Regions from separate parts of the Rugosimonospora acidiphila genome, predicted to be linked through region 1. Evidence: riboswitches for the same ligand, from Rfam matches in the RefSeq annotation. Region 1 holds a riboswitch; the other holds the start of a gene.

What was found. Region 1 has a riboswitch for cobalamin ahead of cobN (cobaltochelatase subunit CobN). Riboswitches for the same ligand answer to the same signal wherever they lie in the genome.
Region 2: linked by a shared signal. The riboswitch ahead of nicT (Nickel transporter NicT) and the one ahead of cobN (cobaltochelatase subunit CobN) in region 1 are both predicted to bind cobalamin.

Annotation. Positions count from the first base shown of each region.
Region 1 covers NZ_BAABJQ010000024.1:30,109-35,381, forward strand. Annotated here, with positions in the region: gene cobN (cobaltochelatase subunit CobN) at 1-1,887, opposite strand, end outside; cobalamin riboswitch at 1,965-2,087, opposite strand; gene ABEA87_RS31010 (HelD family protein) at 2,474-4,894, shown strand; gene ABEA87_RS31015 (aminoglycoside 3'-phosphotransferase) at 4,891-5,273, shown strand, end outside.
Region 2 covers NZ_BAABJQ010000013.1:155,923-161,195, reverse strand. Annotated here, with positions in the region: gene ABEA87_RS22250 (DoxX family membrane protein) at 41-586, shown strand; gene ABEA87_RS22245 (hypothetical protein) at 583-732, shown strand; partial or broken gene ABEA87_RS22240 (phosphoglyceromutase) at 729-1,463, shown strand; gene ABEA87_RS22235 (YceI family protein) at 1,883-2,542, shown strand; cobalamin riboswitch at 2,617-2,805, shown strand; gene nicT (Nickel transporter NicT) at 2,818-3,954, shown strand; gene ABEA87_RS22225 (sialidase family protein) at 4,058-5,273, opposite strand, start outside.

The DNA of each region.
Region 1 (5,273 bases):
GGCCTGGATCAGCGTCCAGATCTGGGCCCGCACCGCCGGCAGCTTCGCCGGGTCCAGCGCGGCGACCGTCGCGTACTCGTCGAGCAACTGCTCCAGCCGGGCCAGATCCCCGTAGCTGTCGGCGCGCGCCATCGGCGGCACCAGGTGGTCCACGATCGTGGCGTGGCCACGCCGCTTGGCCTGGGTACCCTCCCCCGGGTCGTTGACGATGAACGGATACACCAGCGGCAGATCGCCCAGTACGGCGTCGGGAGCGCACTGCGCCGACAGCCCCAGCCCCTTACCGGGCAGCCACTCCAGCGTCCCGTGCTTGCCCAGGTGCACCACCGCGTCGACGTTGTCCGCCAACCACCGGTAGGCGGCCAGGTAATGGTGCGAGGGCGGCAGGTCGGGGTCGTGGTAGATGGCCACCGGATTCTCCCCGAAGCCCCGGGGCGGCTGGATCAGCAGGGTGAGGTTGCCCAGCCGCAGCCCGGCGAGCACTATCTCGTCGCCGTCCACGTACAGCTCGCCGGGCGGTGTGCCCCAGTGCGCCGTCATGGACTCGCGCAGCGAATCCGGCAGCGCGTCGAACCAGGCCCGGTACTGCCGCGCCGGCACCCGGATCGGGGCCGCCGCGAGCTGCTGTTCGGTCAGCCACTCCACATCGTGCCCGCCGGCCGCGATCAGCTGGTGGATCAGCGTGTCACCATCCTCGATAAAACTCTGGGGGTGCTCGCCTCCGCCAAAGCCCGGCTCCGGCTGCGCTCCCCCGGGAGAAAAGTCGCCCACCGCGTAACCGGCCTCGCGCAGGGCGCGCAGCAGCACCACGGCCGAGGCGGGCGTGTCCAGCCCGACCGCGTTACCCACCCGGGAGTGCTTGGTCGGGTACGACGACAGCACGATGGCCAACCGCTTGTCGGCGTTGGGGATGCGGCGCAGCCGGGCGTAGCCCAGCGCGATGCCGACCACCCGCCGGGCCCGCTCGGGATCGGCGACGTACACCGGCACGCCGTCCGGGCCGGTCTCCTTGAACGAGAACGGCACCGTGATCAGCCGCCCGTCGAACTCCGGCACGGCCACCTGCATGGCGGCGTCCATCGGGGTCAGCGCCGCCGAGGACTCCTGCCACACGGCCCGGGTGGTGGTCAGGCACAGCCCCTGCACCAGCGGCACGTCCAGGTCGGCCAGGCCCTCGACGGTCCACGCGTCCTCGTCGCCGCCGGCCGACGCGTCCGACGGCCGGGTACCCCCGGCGGCCAGCACGGTGATGATCAGCGCGTCGCAGCGGCCGAGCAGCTCGCGCAGCCCGGCGTCGATCGAGCGCAGCGACGCGGCGTACACCGGCAACGGCGCGGCGCCGGCCCGCTCGATCTCCGCACACAGGGCGTCCACGAAGCCGGTGTTGCCGGCCAGCGTGTGTGCCCGGTAGAAGACCACGCCGACCGTGGGCCGGTCGCCGGCGGGCTGGTACCCGCCGTACACACCGTAGGCGGGCGTGGATACCGGTGCGGCGAAACCCTCGCCGGTCAGCAGGACCGTGTCGGACAGGAACCGGTACAGCTCGCGCAGGTTGTCCGGGCCACCCTCGACCAGGTACCGCAGCGCGTCGTGGGCGACCCCCGCCGGTACCGTCGAGCAGGCCGCGAGCTCCGCGTCGGGCGACGCCTCCCCGCCCAGGGCCACCACCGGCACGCCGGCCTCCAGTACCGCGGCCAGCCCCTCGGGCCAGGTCCGCCGGCCGCCGAGCAGCCGCACCACCACCAGTCGCGCGCCGTCGAGCAGCGCGGGTATTTCTCCGGCACCCACCCGGGTGGGGTTGGCCACCCGCCAGAACCCGCCGGCGGCCCGCGCCGCCAGCAGATCGGTGTCCGCGGTGGACAGCAGCATAAAGACCGACGACGGCATGACGGTACCTCCCGGCGGGGTCCACGCCCCGGGTCGCAGTGGTCGGCGGCGCCGCGCGGCGTCCCCGGGGCGGACGGAGTCTCCTGGCTCCCGGATCGACGCGCTCCCCCGGCCTTCCCACCGCGCTCGGCAGTGGCCGTTGTTGGGGAGCCCTCCCCGGTCACAGTGGCGGGACCGCCCCGGATTCGCACCGGGTTCCTCCACGCCGCCCGACGCGGATCCTACGCGTGCCCGACGCCCGCGCGACATATCGCGGGTCGGTCGCGCCGGCGACCCGAGTGCGTCGGTCGCGCCGGCGACCCGAGCCTTAGCGCACCGGTCGCGTCGGCGTGCGGGCACCGGGCCGGCACCCGCCCGGCGCCGGTCGGGGAGAATAGGGGGCGCGGCCGGCGGACAACGACGGTCGCGGAAGCCCGAGTCGTGCGGTATCTTGGTGAGTTCGGGCACGAAAAAGCGGCGCGATAAAAACGCCGCCGTTTTTAGATTAGACACCAGGGAGACGGGTTTGTCAAGCTCCGCCGCTGCCGAAGCGACCTCAGAACAGAGCCAGACCGACGATGTCGGCCGGGAGCAGGCCTATGTCTCGATGCTCTACGACCGGCTCGACGCCATGCGCGGACGCGCCAGGGAGCTGCTGACCAAGGCGTTGGGCGCGACCTCCAGCACCCACCAGGAGCGCTCACAGCGCGACCACACGGTGCAGATGTACGCCGACCAGGTGGCGGCGCTGGACGCCGTGGACAGCGGCCTGTGCTTCGGCCGGCTCGACCTGGCCGGCGAAAACGGTGCCAGCCAGAACGGTGGTGCCAGCCGAAACGGCGGTGCCAGCCAGAACGGCGGTGCCGGCCAGGATGGTGCCGGCGGCGACGGCCAGCCCGCGGAGGAGCACCGTTACATCGGGCGGATCGGCATCTTCGACGAGGACGCCGACTACGAGCCGCTGCTGGTGGACTGGCGCGCCCCCGCGTCCCGCCCGTTCTACCTGGCCACCGCCGCGGCGCCGGAGGGCGTACGCCGCCGGGCGCACATCCGCAGCGTCGGCCGCACGGTCGTCGCGGTGGACAACGAGGTGCTCGACCTTTCCATCGCCGCCACCGCCGACCGGCACTCCCCGTACGAGGGGCTGACCGGGGAGGCGACCCTGCTCGCCGCCCTCAACGCCGGGCGCACCGGCCGGATGCGCGACATCGTCGAGACCATCCAGGCCGAGCAGGACCGCATCATCCGCGCCGACCTGGGCGGCGTGCTGGTCGTGCAGGGCGGACCCGGTACCGGCAAGACCGCCGTCGCGCTACACCGGGCGGCGTACCTGCTCTACACGTACCGGCGGGAGCTGTCGAGCCGCGGCGTGCTGGTGGTCGGGCCCAACGAGACCTTCCTGAGCTACATCTCACAGGTGCTGCCGTCACTGGCCGAGACCGGCGTACTGCTGCGCTCCCCCGGCGACCTGTTCCCCGGCGTCTCCGCCCGGGGGCGGGAGAGCGCGGCGACGGCCGAGTTCAAGGGCCGCACGGTGATGACCGACGTGATCGCCGGCGCGATCCGGGACCGCCAGCGGGTACCCGACGACGCCCTGGAGATCCTCACCGACCGGGGCTCGCTGTGGCAGGACACTCTGCGGCTGGACCGCGCCACCTGCGAGGAGGCGCGCGAGCGGACCCGGCGGCTGGGCCGGCCGCACAACCTGTCGCGGCCGATCTTCGACACCGAGATCATCCACGCGCTTTCCCTGCAGGTGGCGGCGCGTATCGGCACCGACCCGTACGCGGACGACCCGCTGGGCGGCGACGACGCGCCGGGCGACGGGCAGCTGCTCGAGGAGGCCGACCTCGCCGAGATCCGCCGCGAGCTGCGGGCCGACCCGGCGGTGGCCACCGCGCTGGACTGGCTGTGGCCGATCCTCACGCCGCAGCAGCTGCTCACCGACCTCTACTGCTCCGCCGACCGGATCGCCTCCGCCGCCCCGATGCTGTCCATCGCGCAGCGGGCGCTGCTGTACCGGGACCGGTCCGGCCAGTGGACCCCGGCCGACGTGCCGCTGCTGGACGAGGCGGTCGAGCAGCTCGGCGTGGACGACCGGGACGTGACCCAGCTCGCCGAGCAGCGCCGCCGCCAGCGCAACGCGTACGCCGAGGGGGCGCTGGAGATCCTGCACGGCTCGCGCCCGATCGATCTGGAGGACGAGATCGACCCGGAGATCCTCACCGCCGCCGACCTGCTCGACGCCGGCCTGCTCGGCGAGCGGCACGAGGAGCGGGAGTACCTGACCACGGCGGAGCGGGCGGCGGCCGACCGCACCTGGGCGTTCGGGCACGTGATCGTCGACGAGGCGCAGGAGTTGTCCCCGATGGCCTGGCGGCTGCTCATGCGCCGCTGCCCGAGTCGCTCGATGACGCTGGTCGGCGACGTGGCGCAGACCGGCGACCTGGCCGGCACGACCTCCTGGGGGCAGGTGCTGGAGCCGTTCGTGGGTGACCGCTGGCGGCTGACCGAGCTGGCGGTCAACTACCGTACCCCCGCGGAGATCATGGAGCTGGCCGCCCGGGTACTGGCGGACATCGACCCGGACCTGCCGATGCCCCGCTCGGTACGGGAGACCGGCGTCCCGCCGTCGCTGGTGCGCATCGACCCGGACCGGCTCGCCACCGACCTCGTCGAGGCCGCGCGGCGGGAGGCTGCCCAGACCGGCGACGCGCGGCTGGGCATCCTCGTGCCGGAGGGCAGCCTGGAGTCCTTGGGCGCCGCGATCAGCGCCGCCATGCCGGAGGTCGCCGTCGGCGACGGGGCGGACCTGGAGTGCCGCGCGGTCGTGCTGACCGTGCGGCAGGCCAAGGGGCTGGAGTTCGACTCGGTGGTGGTGGTCGACCCGGAGCGCATCGTCGCCGGTTCGCCGCGCGGGCGCAGCGACCTGTACGTGGCGCTGACCCGGCCGACCCAGCGCCTGCTGGTGCTCTACCCCGGCGAGCTGCCCGCGATCCTCGCGGCGCCCGAGACCACGGCCGCGTGAGCGGCCTGCTGTCCGGGCCGCCCCCGGCCGGTACCGAGGTCCCGGCCGCCGTGGCGCGGCTGGCCGCAAGCCGGCCGGTACGCCCGGTGTGGCGCAACCAGCTGGGCGGGCTCACCTTCGAGATCCCGGGCGGCGGCACCGGCGACCGGTTCGTCAAGTGGGCGCCGGCCGGGTCGGGCCTGGACCTGGGGCGGGAGGCGACCCGGCTGCGCTGGGCGCGGCCTTTCACACCGGTGCCCCGGGTCGTGGACGAGGGGGCCGACGAGCACGGCGGGTGGCTGGTCACCGAGGCGCTGCCGGGCGACAGCGCGGTGGTGGAGCGTTGGCGGGCCGACCCGGGCCGCGCGGTCGACGCGATAGCCACCGGGCTGCGCCGGCT
Region 2 (5,273 bases), on a different contig from region 1:
GTAGGCGGGCCCAGAGCGGATTCGGCAGAGCGGAGCGATTATGAGACTGTCCCATTTCCCCCTGCGCGTCGCGATCGGCGCCTTCTTCCTGAATTCCGGGCTGTCCAAGTGGAACCTCGAGGGGCAGGCCGCCGAGGGCATGCACGGCATGGCCGCCGCGGCGGTACCCCCGTTGGGTCGCGTGCGGCCCGCGACGTTCGCCCGGGTGCTCGCCATGACCGAGATCGCCCTCGGCGGCGCGCTGATCGTGCCGCTGGTCCCGTCCGCGCTGGTGGGCACCGGACTGTGCGGGTTCGGCGGCGGGCTGATGCGGCTGTACTGGTCGACGCCGGGCACCCACCAGCCGGGCAATCCCCGGCCGACGCAGCAGGGTATCCCGCTGGCCAAGGATTCCTGGCTGGTCGGCGCCGGGTTGACCCTGCTGCTGGACGACCTGATGGGCAGCCGGCGCGCACGCCGCGACCAGAGCACCCGGCGCGCCGGTGACTATCATGGCCACCGGCGGGCCGTCCGCAACGGCCACCACAAGTCACGGTCCCTGCGGCCGTCGCATCACGAGGGATGCCGATGCGCGTCAACCGGATGAGCACCTCGAGGACCAACCAGTCCGGCTCGGCGCGTCTGGCGCCGCGCCACGACCCGGACCAGTTGGCCAACCAGGGCGGCTCGGCGCGTCTGGCGCCGCGCCACGACCCGGACCAGTCGCGGGCGGCCGGAGGCCGGCGCGCGTGACCACCCTGATCCTGCTGCGCCACGGCCAGAGCGAGTGGAACTCGAAGAACCTGTTCGCCGGCTGGGTGGACGTCGACCTGACCGACGCCGGGGTGCGGCAGAGCCTGCGCGCCGGCGAACTGCTCCGCGAGCAGGGGCCGCCCCCGGACGTGGTGCACACCTCCGTGCTGCGCCGCTCGGTGCGTACGGCCGCCATCGCGCTGCACGAGGCGGACCGGTCGTGGATTCCGGTGCGGCGCTCCTGGCGGCTCAACGAGCGACACTACGGCGCGCTGCAGGGCCGGGAGCGCACGGCGGTACGGGAGCGCTACGGCCACGAGCAGTTCATGCTGTGGCGCCGATCATACGAGGTGGCCCCGCCGCCGCTGGCCGACGACGACGAGTTCAGCCAGGCGTCCGACCCGCGCTACGCGGACCTGCTGGGTGAGCTGCCGCGTACCGAGTCGTTGCGGGACGTGACCGCGCGGTTGCTGCCGTACTGGCACGACGCGATAGTCCCCGACCTGCGTGCCGGGCGCACCGTCCTGGTCTGCGCGCACGGTAACTCGCTGCGCGCGCTCATCAAGCACATGGACCGGCTGTCCGACGACGACTTCGTCGGGCTCAACGTACCCACCGGCGTGCCGTTGCGCTACACCCTGGACGAGGCCACGCTGCGACCGACCGGACCGGCGCGGTACGCCGACCCGCGGGCGGCGGCCGAGGGCATCGCCGCCGTGGCGGCGCAGGGGCTCGACGCCGCCGCCGTGGCGGCGCAGGGGCTCGACCCCGCCGCCGTGGCGGCGCAGGGGCTCGACACCGGCGACGCCGGCCACTGACCGCCGCCGCCCCGGCGCCGAATTCGCCAGCGGTGGCTTCGCGTCACCCTCACCGACGGTTCGCCGACGTTACGGCGGCGGCGAATCATTCCCACTCCCGCCGACAATTCGGCTTTTTCCGTTGACTCGGGCTGCTGCCTCGGCACGCTGATTTTCCGATTCGCCCGGCGCGACGCGCCCGACGCCCCATTCACCTCGAAGCCACCAGGTGGGTGGGCGTTAGGCTTCGGTTCGGAGTCGAAAAGAACGGCGTGCGCAGCGTGCCGATCAACGGCCGCCACAAGCGACACATGTCTCGGTAACGCACGCGTTTCCGCGGGGAAGGCACGACAATGTCCGGTTCCGCCACACGGTCCTGGGAGGGCATAACCATCCCGGCGCCTGGCAACTATCTTCTCGATCAGGCGCACAAGCGGATCGGATTTCTGGCCCGACACATGATGGTCAGTCCGGTACGCGGCGAGTTCACCGAGGCGACCGCCCGGATTGTCGTCGCCGAGGATCCGTTGCAGTCCTCGGTCAGCGCCACCATCTGGGCGGCCAGCGTCCGCACCGGCCACGCCGAGCGGGACACGCACCTGGTCAGCCCGGACTTTCTCGATGTCGGTCAGTATCCGACGCTGGATTACCGCAGCACCGGCATCAAATGGCAGGGCAACAACGACCCGATTTTCTACTGGGCCTACCTGCGCAAGCGCGGAGCCACCCCGGGTGAACACGTGCCGCCGCAGCCCAGCCAGACGACTGGACGGTTCGTGCTCGACGGCGAACTGACTATCAAGGGAATCACCCGTCCGGCCCAGCTACAGGTGGAGTTCGGTGGGGCGCGGACCGACCCGTACGGCAACAATATCTTCGGGTTCACCGCCACTACCGAAATCAACCGGGAAGACTACGGACTGATCTGGAACGTGGCGCTGGAAAGCGGCGGCGTTCTGGTCGGCCGGACCGTACGCATCGAAATCGCGGGCGAGGCGATTCACCAGTCCTGAGGCGGACTCATCACATTCCGGCACCCGTGTTGTTGATCACCGGGGCGGTGCGTTGCTCCGCCCCGGTGCCACCGATAGCCTGTCGACGCCGTGGTGTTCGGGAATCCGGTGTGAAACCGGAGCGGCCCTCGCCACTGTGAACAGGATGCACCGGCCCGGCCGCGGCGACGCGGCAGCCACTGGACGCGAGTCTGGGAAGGCGGGCCGGCGAGTCGCATGCGACACCTGTCAGCCAGGAGACCGGCCACGGCAACGCAAGAGCCCTACTCCACGAGGTGCTGGAAGAGGTTGCCATGGGGCTGCCCGCTGAACCGTCTCTCCGTCCGTCCAAGCGCGTGCGCGACTGGCGCGAGATAGTCATCCTGCTCGCGGTCATCGCCGTCATGAACCTCGTGGCGTGGACCGTGCTGGCCACGCTGGTCACCCCGAAGCACCTGCAGATCGGCACGAAGGTGTTCGGTCTGGGCATCGGCGTGACCGCCTACACGCTGGGCATGCGGCACGCCTTCGACGCCGACCACATCGCCGCCATCGACAACACCACCCGCAAGCTGATGGCCGACGGCAGGCGGACGGTGTCCGTCGGATTCTGGTTCGCCCTCGGGCACTCCACCGTGGTGGTGCTGCTCGCCACCGGCATCGCGGCGGGCGCCCGGTTCGTGGCCGGCCTCACCAATGACAACTCCGCCGCCCGGGCCGACCTCGGCGTGGTCAGCACCAGCGCGTCCGGGCTGTTCCTCTACCTGATCGGCATCCTCAACCTGATCGCGCTGGTCGGCATCGCCCGGGTGTACCGCCGCGCCCGCGCCGGTGACTACGACGCCACCGCGCTGGACGGCGCGCTCGACGCGCGCGGGCTGGTCGCCCGGCTGCTGCGCCCGCTGATGCGGTCGGTGCGCCACCCGGCCCAGATGTACCCGATAGGTCTGCTGTTCGGTGTGGGATTCGACACGGCCACCGAGGTGACCCTCCTGGTACTGGCCGGCAGCGGCGCCGCGGCCGGGCTGCCCTGGTACGCGATCCTGGTGCTGCCGCTGCTGTTCACGGCCGGCATGAGCCTGTTCGACACGCTCGACGGTGCCTTCATGAACGTCGCCTACCGCTGGGCCTTCGCCAATCCGGTTCGCAAAATCTATTACAACCTCACCATCACCGGGCTGTCCGTCGCGGTGGCCCTGCTCATCGGCACCATCGAACTGGTCGGAGTGCTGCACGACCAGCTGCGCTGGCGCGACCCGGCCACCAACTGGATAGCCGGGCTGGACCTCAACAACGTCGGCTTCATCATCGTGGGCCTGTTCGTACTCGTGTGGGCGGTGGCCATCGGATACTGGAAGGTGGGCCGCGTGGAGCACCGCTGGCGGGCACCGGCCGGCGAGCCCGAGCCCTCGGGCCCGAATCCACTGGCCTGACGGCGAGCCAGCGGTGCGCCGGACCCCGCATGGGGGCCGGGCGCACCGCTGGCTGTGCCGCACCCGTTGGCTGTGGCGTGCCGCTGGCTGTGGCGTGCCGGTGTTAGCCGACGATGGCCTTCACCGGTACCCGGGTGAACGTGATGTTCGCGTTCGCGTTGGTCTCACCGGTCTCGTACAGGTCCCCGACCGTGTTGTTGTCCAACTGGACCAGGTCGGAGTAGGCGGCGGGCAGGCCGGTCAGGTCGTACGGGGCCGACCAGGTGACCCCGGCGTTGGTGCTCGACCGGATGCCCATCACGGCGCGGAAGGTCGGGTCGGCCGGGCCGGAGTAGAGCAGCACCGAGTTCGGGCCGGTCACCTGCAGCACGCTGCCCTCGACCACCGGGGTGGTGATGGTGTCCTGCGGGTGAAGCGGGCTGACCAGAGTCGCCCCGCCGTCGGTCGAGTAGCCGTCGACCCGGTTGCCCGCACCGGTACCGTTCTGGTCCCGGCTGTTGATGTACACCCGCCCGTCCGTCAACTGCGTCAGGGTGCTCTCGTTCGGGTTGCTGAACCCCTCCGTGGTGTCATCGGTGTACCCGATGTGCCACGTGGCGCCGTGGTCGTCGCTGTAGAAGTCGTTGCCGCCGTAGTACTGGCTCTCCGCACCGGTGTCGGTGGAGCCGGCCGCCGGGGCGACCGAGTTGTTGGCCGGCACCACGAGCCGCCCCTTGTGCGGGCCCTGGGTCAGCACGGTGGCGTGCCCGGGACCGGTGGCGTACCAGCGCCAGTTCGGCAGCTTCACCTCGCTGGTGATCTCCCGGCGGGCCGACCAGGTGACCCCGTCGTCCTTGCTGGTCTGCACGAACACCCGCCGGGTCTGATCGGCGGTCACCTGACCGGCGAGGATCTGCGCCTCGGTGACGGAGGCCGCGTTATAGCAGGTGAGCAGCACGATGTTGCCGGTGGCCGGGTCCACCACCGGAGCGGGGTTGTCGGCGGTGTCGTCGCCCGCCTCGGCGGCCACGGACAACGGACCCCAGGTGCAGCCGCCGTCGCTGGAGCGCTTCTCGACGACGTCGATGTTGCCGGAGTCGGCGGACGAACCGACCCGGCCCTCCGCGAACGCGACCAGGGTGCCCTTCTTGGTGGCCACCACGGCGGGGATGCGGAAGCTCGAGTAGCCCTCGGTACCGGCGACGAAGGGCACCGACGAGGTGCACTTGGCGGCCTTCGCCGGCGCGGCCGTCGCCGGACCGTCGGGCGCGGCGAGCAGGTAACCGCCCGCCAGGACCGCGGCGGCGGCGATGGCGCCACCCACGATCCGCGGCCTTGTC